3 regions of the Pseudokineococcus sp. 1T1Z-3 genome follow, and region 2 is predicted to be linked to each of the others. Evidence: predicted binding sites of a transcription regulator. Region 2 holds the regulator's gene; each other region holds the start of a gene.
What was found. The regulator HrcA, encoded in region 2, represses chaperone genes, less so after heat shock. The targets are predictions, from matches to a motif close to GNTNGCACTCGGNNNNNCCGAGTGCNANC.
Positions count from the first base shown of each region.

Region 1: the regulator HrcA is predicted to act here: its motif matches at 3,335-3,363, upstream of WDV86_RS00285 (FmdB family zinc ribbon protein).
Region 3: the regulator HrcA is predicted to act here: its motif matches at 3,380-3,408, upstream of groL (chaperonin GroEL).

Region 1 is NZ_JBBHZF010000001.1:69,522-74,143, reverse strand. Features, by position in the region: gene WDV86_RS00300 (hypothetical protein) at 1-1,017, shown strand, start outside; gene mscL (large conductance mechanosensitive channel protein MscL) at 1,387-1,842, opposite strand; gene WDV86_RS00290 (SAF domain-containing protein) at 2,026-2,727, opposite strand; gene WDV86_RS00285 (FmdB family zinc ribbon protein) at 2,863-3,261, opposite strand; gene WDV86_RS00280 (penicillin acylase family protein) at 3,420-4,622, shown strand, end outside.
Region 2 is NZ_JBBHZF010000026.1:166,662-171,283, forward strand. Features, by position in the region: gene WDV86_RS12850 (TIGR03557 family F420-dependent LLM class oxidoreductase) at 1-908, shown strand, start outside; gene hrcA (heat-inducible transcriptional repressor HrcA) at 1,081-2,112, shown strand; gene dnaJ (molecular chaperone DnaJ) at 2,196-3,305, shown strand; gene WDV86_RS12865 (HIT domain-containing protein) at 3,460-3,864, shown strand; gene WDV86_RS12870 (PhoH family protein) at 3,956-4,622, shown strand, end outside.
Region 3 is NZ_JBBHZF010000001.1:154,143-158,764, forward strand. Features, by position in the region: gene WDV86_RS00635 (molybdenum cofactor biosynthesis protein MoaE) at 41-532, opposite strand; gene WDV86_RS00640 (DUF4031 domain-containing protein) at 564-1,292, opposite strand; gene groL (chaperonin GroEL) at 1,594-3,225, opposite strand; gene WDV86_RS00650 (cold-shock protein) at 3,590-3,793, opposite strand; gene WDV86_RS00655 (hypothetical protein) at 4,034-4,210, opposite strand; gene WDV86_RS00660 (DUF3263 domain-containing protein) at 4,207-4,545, opposite strand.

The DNA of each region.
Region 1 (4,622 bases), on a different contig from region 2:
GCCGGGCCCGAGGGGTCCGTGCGCTCCCTCGACGTGGAGGTCCACGCCGTCGTCGGGTCGGTGCTCGAGCACCTGCGGGCCGACGCGGACGCCTCGCTCGCCGTCGTCGCCCTGACGCGCGGCCACGCCCGCCGGGTCGCCGACGCGCTGCGGGAGGCGGTGGCCGGCGAGCCGGCGCTGGCGGCCTCGATGGCGCGGGCGAGCCGGCAGGGGGAGCCGCTCGTGGTCACGGACGTGGCCCGCGCCGCCGGGTGCGTGCGCGACGTCGTGGTCCTGGCGACGGCCTTCGCGCCGACCGAGCGGGGGCGGGTGCTCTCCTCCTTCGGCCCGCTCGACGCCGCGGGCGGGGCAGCCGCGCTCGCCGAGGCCGCCGCGGGGGCGCGCCGCCGGCTCGAGGTGGTCACCTGCCTGACGTCCGTGGAGCTGGAGCCCGAGCGGCTGAGGACCCCCGGGGCCCGGGCGCTGCGAGCCCTCCTCGCGGCCGTCGAGCAGGCGGCCGGGGAGGAGGGCTCTGCGTCGCCCGCGGGGGTCAGCGGCGCGGGAGCGGTCGACGTCGTCCTGCCGGGCGTCGCGGACGTCGACCTGCCCGCCCCCGGGGACGCCGCCGCCCGGGCCCTCGCCGCCCACGCCAGCGCGGTGCCCCCGGGCGGTGCGGCGTCAGGCGGTGCGGCGGCGGGCGGTGCTGCGGCGGGCGACCCGCTCGTCCCCGCCCTGGTCCAGCGGCTGGAGGCGGCGGGAGCGCGCGTCCGCGCGGCCGGTCGCGCCGGTGACCCCGACCTCTGCGTGGTGCGGGCCGACGGCGCGGCCGTCGCCGTGCTTCCCGACGTGCGGGCGTCGAGCGGTCCCGAGGGCGTCGTCGCCGCGGACCCGCTGGAGCGTGGCGTCGAGGCGGCGGCCCTGGCGGCCCGCGGCTGGGCGGTCGTGCACGTCACGACCCTCGGGCTGCTCGTGGACCCCGCGGGCGAGGCGGCGCGCGTGCTGGCTGCCGCCCGCCACCCCACGCCGGCCGGGGCATGAGGCCGGCCGGGTCCGACGGCGCCCCGGGCCGTCCGGGGCAGGCGGACCGGCGTCCCGACGAGAGGCAGCGGCCGCAGCAGGCTCGGCGGCGACGGTCCGACGCCGACGACGACCCGGTGCTGCCCGACCGTGCCGCCGAGGACCGCGCCGAGAGCTGGGGCGAGCGGCCGGACGAGGGCGACGACGAGCGCTACCTGCGCGAGCGCCCGCCCCACTGGTGAGCCCTCGCGACCTCCTCACGCGGGAGGGGCCCGCACCGTCGTGGTGCGGCGTCCTGGCGCGCGGGGCGCAGCACGGACGACGACGCGCTGGCCCCGCCCAGCTGCCGTGGCTCCGGGGCGCCGGACGGCTGTCCGCCGCGACCGTTGATCAGTGCGAGGACGGCGGGACGTCGGTCGTCGTCGACGGCGTCGCCCCGGGCTGCTGCTGTGCACGGAGCAGGTCACGGATCTCCTGCAGCAGCAGGACGTCCTCGCTCGGTGCCGCCGGCTCGGGCTTCTCGCCGTCCTTGCGCAGCGAGAAGAAGCGGTTCATCGGCATGACGACGAGGAAGTAGAGGACGGCGGCGACGACGAGGAAGTTGATGACCGCTGCCACGGTCGTCCCGAAGACGACCCTGGTGCCGGGCCCCTCGCCGTCCAGGCTCGGGACGGTGACGCCCAGGCCGGTGTAGTCGCTCGCCTCGAAGAAGACGGCGATGAGGTTGCCGAAGACGTCGGTGCTGATGGCGGTCACGATGGCGGTGAAGGCCGAGCCGACGACGACGGCGACGGCGAGGTCGATGACGTTGCCGCGCAGGATGAAGTCCTTGAAACCCGAGATCACGGCGCTCCCCTGAGCTGTCTGCTGGCTGCACGGGGGCTCGGCCCCTCGCGAGGACCCGCGGCTGCAGGCCACGCGGGACTGTAGGTGCCGTCCCTGCCGCTCCTGCGCCCGTCGACCGTGCTCGGCGGACCGGGCGGGCGCGCGTCCGGGTTGCCTCGCAGGGGGGGCTCGGTCGAGACGGGGTCAGGGCAGCAGCGCCAGGACGACGGGGGCGCCGCTCGCGGCGGCGGCGAGGTCGGCGGCGTCGGCCTCGTCGAGCGCCAGCACGACCACGTCGCCCGTCGGGGGAGCGGCGTCGCCCAGCCCGAGGCCCGGTGCTGCGACCGCCGGCACGTCGACCACGACGGCGCGCGGCGGGCGTCCGGTGGCCCGGCCGACGTCCCCGCCCAGCGGGTCGACGTCCGCCGTCAGCACGAGGACGGCGTCACCGGGGCGGACGAGCGCCGCCGACGCCGGCAGGACGGTGAGGGCCAGCGCCACCGAGCCCGGCGGCTGGCCGGCCAGCAGGTCGCTCCCGGCGAGCCGGACGTCGGTGAGGACCTCGCCGGCCCGCACCGGGCTCGCGAGCCGGCGCCCCACGACGTCGTCGGTGCGCCCGGCCGCCACGGCGGCGTCCGGGGCGACGACGTCCGGGACCGAGAGCGGGTGGACGTCGTCCGGGCCGAGGACGTGCCCGGCCGGCAGGTCGGTGACGGCCGAGACGAGCAGCGGACCACCCTCGGCGCCACCCGGCTGCAGCGCATGGACGGCCAGGCCGGCGGCGACCGCCAGCAGGAGCGCCGCGGCGCCGTGCCGCAGCCGACGGGCGCCCCCGCGCCACGGACGCCGCCAGGGGACGAGCACGCCCTGCTCGCCCCGCTCGTCCGCCCGTCCTGGTCGCCGCACGCCCCGCACGCTAGGGAGGACCCCCGCCGCAGCGCGGGGCTGCGCGGCCCGCCTGTGGACGGCGGCACCTCCCGGGCGGCTGTGGGCGCCGGACCGGTGCGGGCGTCGCCCGAGGCCGGTCTGCTGCCTGGGCCGTCAGGCGGCCGACCCCTTCGAGCTGCTGCCGGAGGACGAGCCGGACCCCGACGAGCCTGACCCCGACGAGCCGGACCCCGACGAGCTCGACTCCTTCGCGCCGCCGGAGCTCTTCTCGCCAGAGCCGCCAGAGCTCTTGCCGCCGTCCTTGCCTGCAGCCCCGGACTCCTTGCCCGTGGCGCCCGAGTCGCCGGAGCCGCTGCTGCCCCCGGAGCGCCCCTCGCTGCGGGAGTCGTTGCGGTAGAAGCCCGAGCCCTTGAAGACGATGCCCACCGTGCTGAAGACCTTGCGCAGGCGCCCGGAGCAGGTGGGGCACTCGGTGAGGCTCGGGTCGCTGAAGGACTGCTGCACCTCCAGCGGCGTGTCGCACTCGGTGCAGCGGTAGGAGTAGACGGGCACGAGGCCTCCACGGCAGGGCGCGCCGACGTGCGGCGGGGCGGGGCGCGGGCGGGCCCGCGAAGGCCGCCCGGTGACTGGCACTCGCCGGTCACGAGTGCCAACCCTACCCCCGGGCCGGGCAGCCCGGACCGGCGCCGAGCGCCGGTTAGTCTCGCGGCGTGGCACGCCTCCGCTCGATCGGCACCGTGGCCCTGGCTGCCCTTCTCGTCACGGCCCTCGTGGCGGCGGCCGCGGCGGTCGTCCTGGTCCGCCGCCCCCTGCCGACCGTCTCGGGCGAGGTCGTCCTCACGGGTCTGCAGGCCGAGGTGCGCGTGCTGCGCGACGCCCGTGGCGTGCCGCAGGTCTACGCCGACGACGCCGACGACCTCTTCTTCGCGCAGGGCTTCGTCCACGCCCAGGACCGCTTCTTCCAGATGGACCTGCGCCGCCACGCCACCGCCGGCCGCCTCGCCGAGCTGCTCGGCGACGTGCCCGAGGTCGTCCGCTCCGACGTCGTCGTGCGCACGCTCGGGTGGCGCCAGGTGGCCGAGCAGGAGCTGACGCTGCTGGACCCGGAGACCCAGGCCGCCCTGGCGGCCTACGCGGACGGCGTCAACGCCTACCTCGACGGCCGCTCGCCGAGCGAGCTCTCGGCGGCCTACACGGTGCTCGGCGCGCAGGTCGACCTCGGCGCGGTCGAGCCCTGGACGCCGGCGGACTCCCTCGCCTGGCTCAAGGCCGTCGCCTGGTCCTTGCGCGCGAACTACGACGCCGAGCTGGGCCGCGCCGTCGCCTACGGCGCCGTCGGGGACGTCGGTCTCGTCGAGCAGCTCTACCCGGCCCCGTCGGCCGCCGGCAGCTCACCGGTGGTCTCGACGGTGGACGCCTTCTCGCCCACGGCGGGGAGCACGGGCGGCGAGCCCTCGCCCACCGACGTCCCGGACGAGGTCGCCGCCGAGGAGCAGGCGGCCGCCGACGCGCTCGCGGAGGCCCTGGGTGCCGACGGCGACCCGCTGGGCGCCGCGCAGGAGGCGCTCGACGCCGTCCCCGACCTGCTCGGGGCCCGCGGGGCGCTGGAGGCGGGCATCGGCTCCAACGCCTGGGCCGTGTCCGGCGAGCACACCGCGACGGGCGCGCCGCTGCTCGCGAACGACGTCCACCTGGACGCCGAGCTGCCCAGCACGTGGTCCCAGGTCGGCCTGCACTGCACCGAGGTCGACGACGAGTGCCCCTACGACGTCAGCGGCTTCTCCTACGCCGGCCTGCCCGGCGTCGTCGTCGGGCGCACGCCCCAGGTGGCCTGGGGTCTGACCAACCTCGGCGCCGACGTCACCGACCTGTTCCTGGAGCGCATCCGCGGTGAGACGTACCTGCGCGACGGC
Region 2 (4,622 bases):
CGTGGCTGGAGACGCAGGGCCACAGCGGCTTCACCTGGGCGCTGCTCGCGAACATCGCGGCCAGGACCGACTCCCTCGGCCTCGCGACGGGCGTCACGTGCCCGACCGTCCGCTACCACCCGGCCGTCATCGCCCAGGCCGCCGCGACGCTCCAGATCATCTCCGACGGGCGGTTCACGCTCGGGGTCGGCGCCGGGGAGCGGCTCAACGAGCACGTCGTGGGCACCCGGCACTTCCCGGGCATCCGGCAGCGGCACGAGCTCTTCCGCGAGTCCCTGGAGATCATCCGGCTGCTCTGGCAGGGCGGCTACCGCTCCTACGAGGGCAAGCACCTGCAGCTGGAGGACGCCCGGGTCTTCGACCTGCCCGAGGACCTGCCCGCCATCGCCGTCGCCGCCAGCGGCCCGGCGTCGGCGCGCATCGCGGCCGAGCTCGGTGACGGGCTCTTCGCCACCGAGCCCAAGGGCGACATGGTCGCGACCTGGAAGCGGCTCGGCGGCAGCGGTCCCGCCTTCGCCGAGATCCCGCTCGCCTGGGCGCCGGACGCCGACACCGCCGCCGCGGCCGTGTGGGAGAAGACCCGGTGGGCGCTGACCGGGTGGAAGGTGATGTCCGAGCTGCCCAACCCGGTGAACTTCGACGCGGCGACCCAGAGCGTCACGACGGAGCAGATCAAGGCCCAGTTCGCCTGCGGCCCCGACGTCGCCCGCCACCTCGAGGTGGCCCAGCAGTTCGTGGACGCCGGCTTCGACCACGTGGTCACGATGAACGCGGGCCCCGACCCGGACGGATTCTTCGACTTCTTCGCCCGCGAGCTCGCGGAGCCGCTGCGTGCGCTCACGCCCTCGCAGGACGCCGGCGGCCCGGGGCTCGCCGACCGCGTCGTCGGCGCCGTCCGCGGCGGCTGACCGCGGCCGGCCCGCCGGTGGCCGGCGGGCCGGCCCCACGGGGGCCGGCCCTCGAGGGCTGCACGGGCACCGCCCAGGACCCGACGCCCACGGGCGTAGGCTTGGCACTCACGACATCTGAGTGCCAGCTGCCCGTGCGGCCGGCCTCGCGGCGACGGGCGGAGGTGCACCGGTGAGCGACGAGCGGCGGCTCGCGGTCCTGCGCGCCATCGTCGAGGACTACGTCGCGACCCGGGAGCCGGTCGGCTCGAAGGTCCTCGTCGAGCGGCACAGCCTCGGGGTCTCGCCGGCGACGATCCGCAACGACATGGCCGTCCTGGAGGAGGAGGGCTACATCGCCCAGCCGCACACCAGTGCCGGCCGGGTGCCGACGGACAAGGGCTACCGCGCCTTCGTCGACCGCATCGCCACCGTCAAGCCGCTGTCCCCGGCCGAGCGTCGCGCCATCTCCACGCTCCTGGACGACGCCACCGACCTCGACGACGTCCTCACCCGCACCGTGCGGGCGCTCGCGCACCTGACCCGCCAGGTCGCCGTCGTGCAGTACCCCTCGCTCAGCCGGGCCACGGTGCGCCACGTCGAGCTCGTGCCCCTCGGCGGGCCGCGCATGCTGCTCGTGCTCATCACCGACTCCGGGCGCGTCGAGCAGCGCACCGTCGAGGTGACCTCGGAGGTCCCCGACGAGCTGGTCGCCCGGATGCGGGCCGCTCTGGGCGTCGCCGCCGCCGGCCGGCGCCTGTCCGACGTCGTCGCCGTGCTGCCCTCGCTGCCGGAGACCTTCGCCCCCGCCGACCGCGACGTCGTCCGGGCCGTGCTGCGTGCCCTCGAGGACTCGCTGTCGGCCGAGCGGGAGGAGCGGGTGGTGCTCGCCGGCACGGCGAACCTCGCGCGCTCGGGCCTGGACTTCCCCCAGTCCATCTCCCCGGTGCTGGAGGCGATCGAGGAGCAAGTGGTGCTCCTGCGCCTGCTGGGGGAGATGGCGGAGGACACCGGCGCCGGCACGGGCGGGGTCGCGGTGCGCATCGGCCGCGAGCTGGCGCACGAGCGGCTGACCGAGACGTCGGTCGTGACCAGCGGGTACGCCTCCGGCGGGCAGGTCGTGGCCCACCTCGGCGTGCTCGGCCCCACGAGGATGGACTACCCGACGACGATGGCCGCGGTACGTGCGGTGGCCCGCTACGTCTCCCGCATGATCGGCGGCTGAGCCGCGCCCGACCAGGCGCCGCAGCGCCGACGGACCCGCAGGGCCGGCCCCGCAGCCGGCCCCGAGAGAAGTGAGCAGACCTGGTGAGCGACCACTACGACGCCCTCGGCGTGCCCCGCGACGCCTCGCAGGAGGACATCAAGAAGGCCTACCGACGGCTGGCGCGCAAGCTGCACCCCGACGTCAACCCGGGGGCCTCGGACGAGTTCAAGACGGTGTCGGCGGCCTACGACGTCCTGTCCAACCCGGAGAAGCGCCGGGCCTACGACCGCGGCGAGCAGATGGGCGGCTTCGGCGGCGGCACCGGCGGCTTCGGCTTCAGCGACATCTTCGACACCTTCTTCGGCGGCGCCGCAGGGGCCGGCCGAGGCCCGAGCACCCGCGCCCGGCGCGGGCAGGACGCCCTCGTGCGTGTCGAGGTGCCGCTGTGGGAGGCCGTCTTCGGCGCCGACCGGAAGGTCACCGTGGACACGGCCGTGGTCTGCCCCACCTGCACGGGCTCATGCTGCGCGCCGGGCTCCTCCCCCCGCCGCTGCGACGTCTGCGGCGGTCGCGGCCAGGTGCAGCGCCAGGTCCGCAGCTTCCTCGGGCAGGTCATGACGACGACGCCGTGCCCGCAGTGCCAGGGCTTCGGGACGACGATCCCCTCGCCGTGCCCGGAGTGCGCCGGGGAGGGCCGCGTCCAGGAGCGCCGCGACCTGACGGTGCGGGTGCCGCCCGGTGTCAGCACCGGCACCCGCATCCAGCTGGCCGGCCAGAGTGAGGTCGGCCCGGCCGGCGGCCCGCCCGGGGACCTCTTCGTCGAGGTCGTCGAGAAGCCGCACGAGACCTTCACCCGCCGCGGCGACGACCTGCACTGCAGCGTCGTGGTGCCGATGACGGCGGCGGCCCTGGGCACCGAGCTCGCCGTCGACACCCTCGACGGCAGCCAGCGGGTGGACGTGCGGCCCGGCACCCAGTCCGGCGAGGTCCACACCCTGCGCGGTCTCGGCGTCGGGCACCTGCGCGGCGGCGGGCGCGGCGACCTGCTCGTGCACGTGGACGTGCAGACCCCCACCCGGCTCGACGAGCGCCAGGAGGAGCTGCTGCGCCAGCTGGCGGAGCTGCGCGGCGAGGAGGCCCCCGAGGGGCGCCTCACCAGCGCGGGCGGTGGTGTCTTCGGCCGTCTGCGCGACATCTTCTCCGGCCGCTGACGCGCGGCGGAGATCGGGACGGCGCCTGGCAGCGGGTGGTCGGGCGTCAGCACACCCGGTGGCAGGTCGCAGAGCTGGGCGCCCCGTGCACCGCCCGTCCGTCTCTCCAGCCGACCTGGCCGGCTCCACACCGAGGCGCCCTACAGTGCCCCTCATGACCCGGTCGGAGCAGCACGGCCAGCAGCCCGCCCCGGCCAGCGACCGCGCGGCGCAGGGGGGCTGCCTCTTCTGCGGCATCGTCGCGGGGGAGGTGCCCGCGGAGCTGGTCGCGAGCACCGACGACGTGGTCGCCTTCCGTGACATCGACCCGAAGGCGCCGCTGCACGTGCTCGTCGTCCCTCGTGCGCACCACCCCGACGTCGTCTCGCTCGCGGCGGCGGCCCCCGCCGTGCTCGCCGAGCTCGTGGCCGTCGGCGCCCGTGTCGCCGCCGACGGCGGCGCGACCGCCGGTGAGCACCGCCTGTTCTTCTTCACCGGCGCGAGCGTCGGGCAGACCGTCTTCCACGCGCACGGCCACGTCCTCGCCGCCCCGGGCAGCACGATGGAGGGCGACGTCTGAGCGGCCGGGTGCCCGCGGGCTACCCTGTGCGGACCCGCGTGCCGTCCGGAGGCGCGCCTGCCCGCGAGGAGCCAGGGCGCCCAGCCCGCCCATGTCGCCGCCTCCCCTGACGCCGTCCCACCGGGTCTCGCCCGACCAGCCCTCCTCCCGACCGTCGGCAGCAGCGGCGGGCACGCCCCGGGCCACCGACCGCACGCGCCACACCGTCGTCGTGCCGCCGGAGGTGCCCATGCCGGCGCTGCTGGGCAGCGGTGACGCCGTGCTCCGGCTCGTCGAGCGGCTGTTCCCCGACCTCGACGTGCACGTCCGGGGGGACCAGGTCACGGCCACCGGCCCGGCCGCCGAGGTCGCGCTCCTGGAGCGCCTGGTGGACGAGCTGTCGGCCGTCGTCCTCGCGGGGGAGGTCCTGACCCCCGACGCCGTCGAGCGATCCGTCGCGATGCTGCGCCAGGCCACGAGCGTCCGCCCCGCCGACGTCCTCACCCTCGACGTCCTCTCCTCGCGGGGACGCACCATCCGCCCCAAGACGCTGGGGCAGAAGCGGTACGTGGAGGCCATCGAGGCGGAGACGGTCGTCTTCGGCATCGGCCCGGCGGGCACGGGCAAGACCTACCTCGCGATGGCCAAGGCCGTGCAGGCGCTGCAGACCAAGCAGGTCTCGCGCATCGTCCTGACCCGACCGGCCGTCGAGGCGGGGGAGCGGCTGGGCTTCCTGCCGGGGACGCTCACCGAGAAGATCGACCCCTACCTGCGGCCGC
Region 3 (4,622 bases), on a different contig from region 2:
GGGAGGCGCAGGGCGGCTCGGCACCGAGAGGCGCCGCGCCTCAGGGCATCCCGACCCACTCGTCGCCGCCGCCCTCGAAACGCTGGTGCTTCCAGACGGGCAGGCGCGCCTTGACCTCCTCCACCACCGCCTCGCACGCCGCGAAGGCCTCGCGGCGGTGGGCGGCAGAGACGGCGACGGCGAAGGCGACGTCGCCGACGGCCAGCCCGCCCGTGCGGTGGCTGACGGCGAGGGCGTCGACGGGGTGCGCGTCGAGGACCTCGCGGGCGACCTGCTCGACGACCGCCGCGGCCGTGGGGTGGGCGGAGTACTCCAGGCGGCTGACGCGCGCCCCGTGGTCGTGGTCGCGGACGACCCCGCCGAAGGTGACGACGGCGCCGGCGGCCGGGTCCGCCACCGCGGCAGCGTGCTCGCTGACGTCGAGGACGTCCTCGGTGACGACCGCGCGGACCAGCCGGCGCGCAGGCGGGGCCACGCGGCTCGTGTCACGCGGGGCACCTGGCTCGGCCGTGGAGGTGACGTCGCTGCTCACCGCGCCACGGTAGGCGAGGCGGGCGGGGGGCTCACGGCCGGACGGTCGCCGCCTCCAGGCAGGCCTCGACGAGCGGCCACCAGGTCGGTGCGCCGCAGGCACGTGCGGCTGACGTCGCCGGCAGCAGGACCAGCTCCTCCCCCGCGGCGGCGACGGCGTCGGCCGGGGCCAGCGCGACGAGCGCCAGGTGCCGCCACCGGCTGGCGGGAGGACGGCCACCGCCGCCGTCGGCGCACGGGCGCAGCCGGGAGAAGCCGAGGGGCCGCCCCATCCCGAGCGGCGCGTGCGGCAGCGAGCAGAGCCCTGCGGGCGCAGGGCCCCGCGTCCCGGCGCCCGCAGCACCGGAACGGCGCAGCAGCAGCCGCCCCTCGCCGTCCAGCGCGAGGACGCGGGTCCCGCGCGTCGTGCCCGGCGGAGGCGGGGACGAGCAGACGACGAGGTCGACGTGCGCCTGGGTGCCATCGGGCCTCAGCTCGAGCCGGCTCGCGACGACCTGCTGGCCGCGCTGCTTGGGCACTCGCAGCCCGCTGGCCACGAGCCGGCGCAGCAGCTCGCCGGCAGGGACGAGGCACGCCCCGGCGGCCAGGAGGTCCGCGAGCCGGTCACCGGGGACGTCGTAGTGGTCGCCCTCGAACCCGCGCCGAGGGATCCCGACGCCCGCGGCGAAGGCGTGCAGCTCCTCCAGGGAGGTGTCGCTCACGAGGTGGGACCACTGCCGGCCGTGCGCGGGCCACCGCGGCGGGTCCACGAGCACGGCCACGGCCACGACCCTACGTCGCCCTCGCGCCACGACATCGCCGGAGAAGGGCTACGAAGTCCGCCCCCAGGGCCCCCTCATGCGGAGAAAGGCTACGAAGTCCACCCCCAGGTCCCCCTCAGGCGGAGAAAGGCTACGAAGTCCGCCCCTCGGGGCCCCTCAGGCGGAGAAGGGCTACGAAGTCCGGCGTCACGGCGCCGGGGACGCCGCGAGGGCGGCACCCCGGTGGGGTGCCGCCCTCGTGGACGTGCTGTGCCGGGAGACCCGGCGGTGGTGCCCAGAGCTGACGCTCAGGCCGCGTGGATCAGAAGTCCATGCCGCCCATGCCGCCGTCGGCACCGGCGCCGGCGCCCGCGGGCTGCTTCTCCGGCTTGTCGGCGATGACGGCCTCGGTGGTGAGGAACAGGGCCGCGATGGACGCCGCGTTCTGCAGCGCCGAGCGGGTGACCTTCACCGGGTCGTTGATGCCGGCCGCCAGCATGTCGACGTACTCGCCCGTGGCGGCGTTGAGGCCGTGGCCGACCTCGAGGTTGCGCACCTTCTCCGCCACGACGCCGCCCTCGAGACCGGCGTTGACCGCGATCTGCTTGAGCGGGGCCTCGACGGCGACCTTGACGATGTTCGCGCCGGTGGCCTCGTCGCCCGAGAGCGAGAGGGACGCGAACGCGCCCTTGCCGGCCTGGATGAGAGCCACGCCACCACCGGCGACGATGCCCTCCTCGACGGCCGCCTTGGCGTTGCGGACGGCGTCCTCGATGCGGTGCTTGCGCTCCTTGAGCTCGACCTCGGTGGCCGCGCCCGCCTTGATGACGGCGACGCCGCCGGCGAGCTTCGCGAGGCGCTCCTGGAGCTTCTCGCGGTCGTAGTCGGAGTCGCTGCGCTCGATCTCGGCGCGGATCTCGTTGACCCGGCCCTGGATCTGGTCGGTGTCGCCCGCACCCTCGACGATGGTCGTCTCGTCCTTGGTGATGGTGACCTTGCGGGCCTGGCCGAGCAGCTCCAGGCCGGTGTTCTCCAGCTTGAGGCCGACCGTCTCGGAGATGACCTGGCCGCCGGTGAGGATGGCCATGTCCTGCAGCATCGCCTTGCGGCGGTCGCCGAACCCGGGCGCCTTGACGGCGGCCGAGCGGAAGATGCCACGGATCTTGTTGACGACCAGCGTGGCCAGGGCCTCGCCGTCGACGTCCTCGGAGATGATGACGAGCGGCTTGCCCGACTGGGTGACCTTCTCCAGCAGCGGGAGCAGGTCCTTGATCGAGGAGACCTTGCCCTCGTTGAAGAGGATGTAGGCGTCCTCGAGCACGGCCTCCATGCGCTCGGAGTCGGTGACGAAGTAGGGCGAGATGTAGCCCTTGTCGAAGCGCATGCCCTCGGTGAGCTCGAGCTCCAGGCCGAAGGTGTTGCTCTCCTCGACCGTGATCACGCCCTCCTTGCCGACCTTGTCCATCGCCTCGGCGATGAGCTCGCCGATGGCGGGGTCGCCGGCGGAGATGCCCGCGGTCGCCGCGATCTGCTCGCGGGTCTCGACCTCGGTGGCGGAGTCGAGCAGCTGGCTGCTGACGGCCTCGACGGCCTGCTCGATGCCGCGCTTGAGCGCCATCGGGTTGGCCCCGGCGGCGACGTTGCGCAGGCCCTCGCGGACCATGGCCTGGGCCAGGACGGTGGCGGTCGTCGTGCCATCGCCGGCGACGTCGTCCGTCTTCTTGGCGACCTCCTTGACGAGCTCGGCCCCGATCTTCTCGTAGGGCTCCTCGAGCTCGATCTCCTTGGCGATGGAGACGCCGTCGTTCGTGATCGTGGGCGCGCCCCACTTCTTCTCGAGCACGACGTTGCGGCCCCGGGGGCCGAGGGTGACCTTGACGGCGTCGGCGAGCTGGTTCATGCCGCGCTCGAGGCCGCGACGGGCGTCCTCGTCGAACGAGATGATCTTGGCCATGCTGGGGATGTCCTCCCGGTGACGGGTGGGGTCGTCCGCCAGGTGCCCGCGACGGACGAGCAGCGGCGCGGCGGTCACGTCCCGCCTCGCGCGCGGCCCTCACCTGACGACCGAGGTCCGTTGTCACTCTCGTGCGAGAGTGCCAGCCCCCATGATGAGCACTCCCGCCCCTGGAGTGCAAACGGCAGGGCCCTGCGCAGCGACCTGGAGCGGGCGCGAGGACAGGGGGACGCGGGGGCCGGGGACGGGCAGGGCGCCGTCGGCACGGCGAGGCCTCGACGCGACGACGCCGCCGCCCCGGGCGGGGCGACGGCGTCGCGGGCAGCACGCCCCGGCGGGGGCGGCGGTCAGGCGGGGGCGGTGGTCAGGCGGGGCGGACGGACTCGGCCTGCGGGCCCTTCTGGCCCTGGCCGACCTCGAACTGGACCTGCTGGCCCTCCTCGAGGGAGCGGTAGCCCTCCATCTCGATGGCCGACCAGTGGACGAAGACGTCCGGGCCGCCGCCGTCGACGGTGATGAAGCCGTAGCCCTTCTCGGCGTTGAACCACTTCACGGTTCCCTGGACCATGTGTGCTGCTCCTGTGTCGCTGCGTGACGGGTGCGGGGCAGCCGGCGCGGCCCCGGGTCTCACGCCCGCGGTGATGCCGGCGTGCGGCGCTCCGCCCAGCTGAGCGCCCCGTCCCACGGGGGCAGGGGACCGCTGCTCGTCGAAGTGCGCGACCGGCGCCGAGCGTAGCCACACCGCGCCCGGCGTGGGGAGGATCGAGACCGCGCGGCCGGTGCCGTGTGGTCGGGCCGACGGGAGCGGTCAGCCGGTCTGGGCGAACCAGAGGGTGACGACGAGGACAGCCAGCGCGGCGAGGGCCAGGACGACGCCGACCGGGGCGAGCCGCTGGACCGGCGTGGGGGACGCGCGGTGGGCCCCGGCGCGACGCGGCTCGCCGCCTCCGGGGGGCAGCAGGTCCTCGTCCGGGCCGGCGCTCACGGCAGCTGCCGTGCGTCGGCGCCGCCCGACCCCGGACGGTCACCGAGCCGTCGCTGCGTCCGCGAGCGCTGCCGCTGCTCCCGCATCCGCCGCAGGCGCTTGACGAGCATCGGGTCGTGGGCCATCGCGGCCGGGGAGTCCAGCAGGGCGTTGAGCACCTGGTAGTAGCTCGTGGCCGACAGCCCGAAGAGCTCGCGGACCGCCTGCTCCTTCGCGCCGGCGTACCGCCACCACTGGCGCTCGAAGGCGAGCACCTGCTGGTCGCGCTCGGGCAGCGCCGCCGACGTCCCCGGCTCGGCGCCGTGCGCCGTGCGCCCCGGCTCGTCGGCGCTCACGGCGCCGGTGGCTGCGCTGTCCACGCGGTGCTCCCCTCGGGTGTCCTCGCCGTCCTGCCCGGCCGGCCGACCCTGCC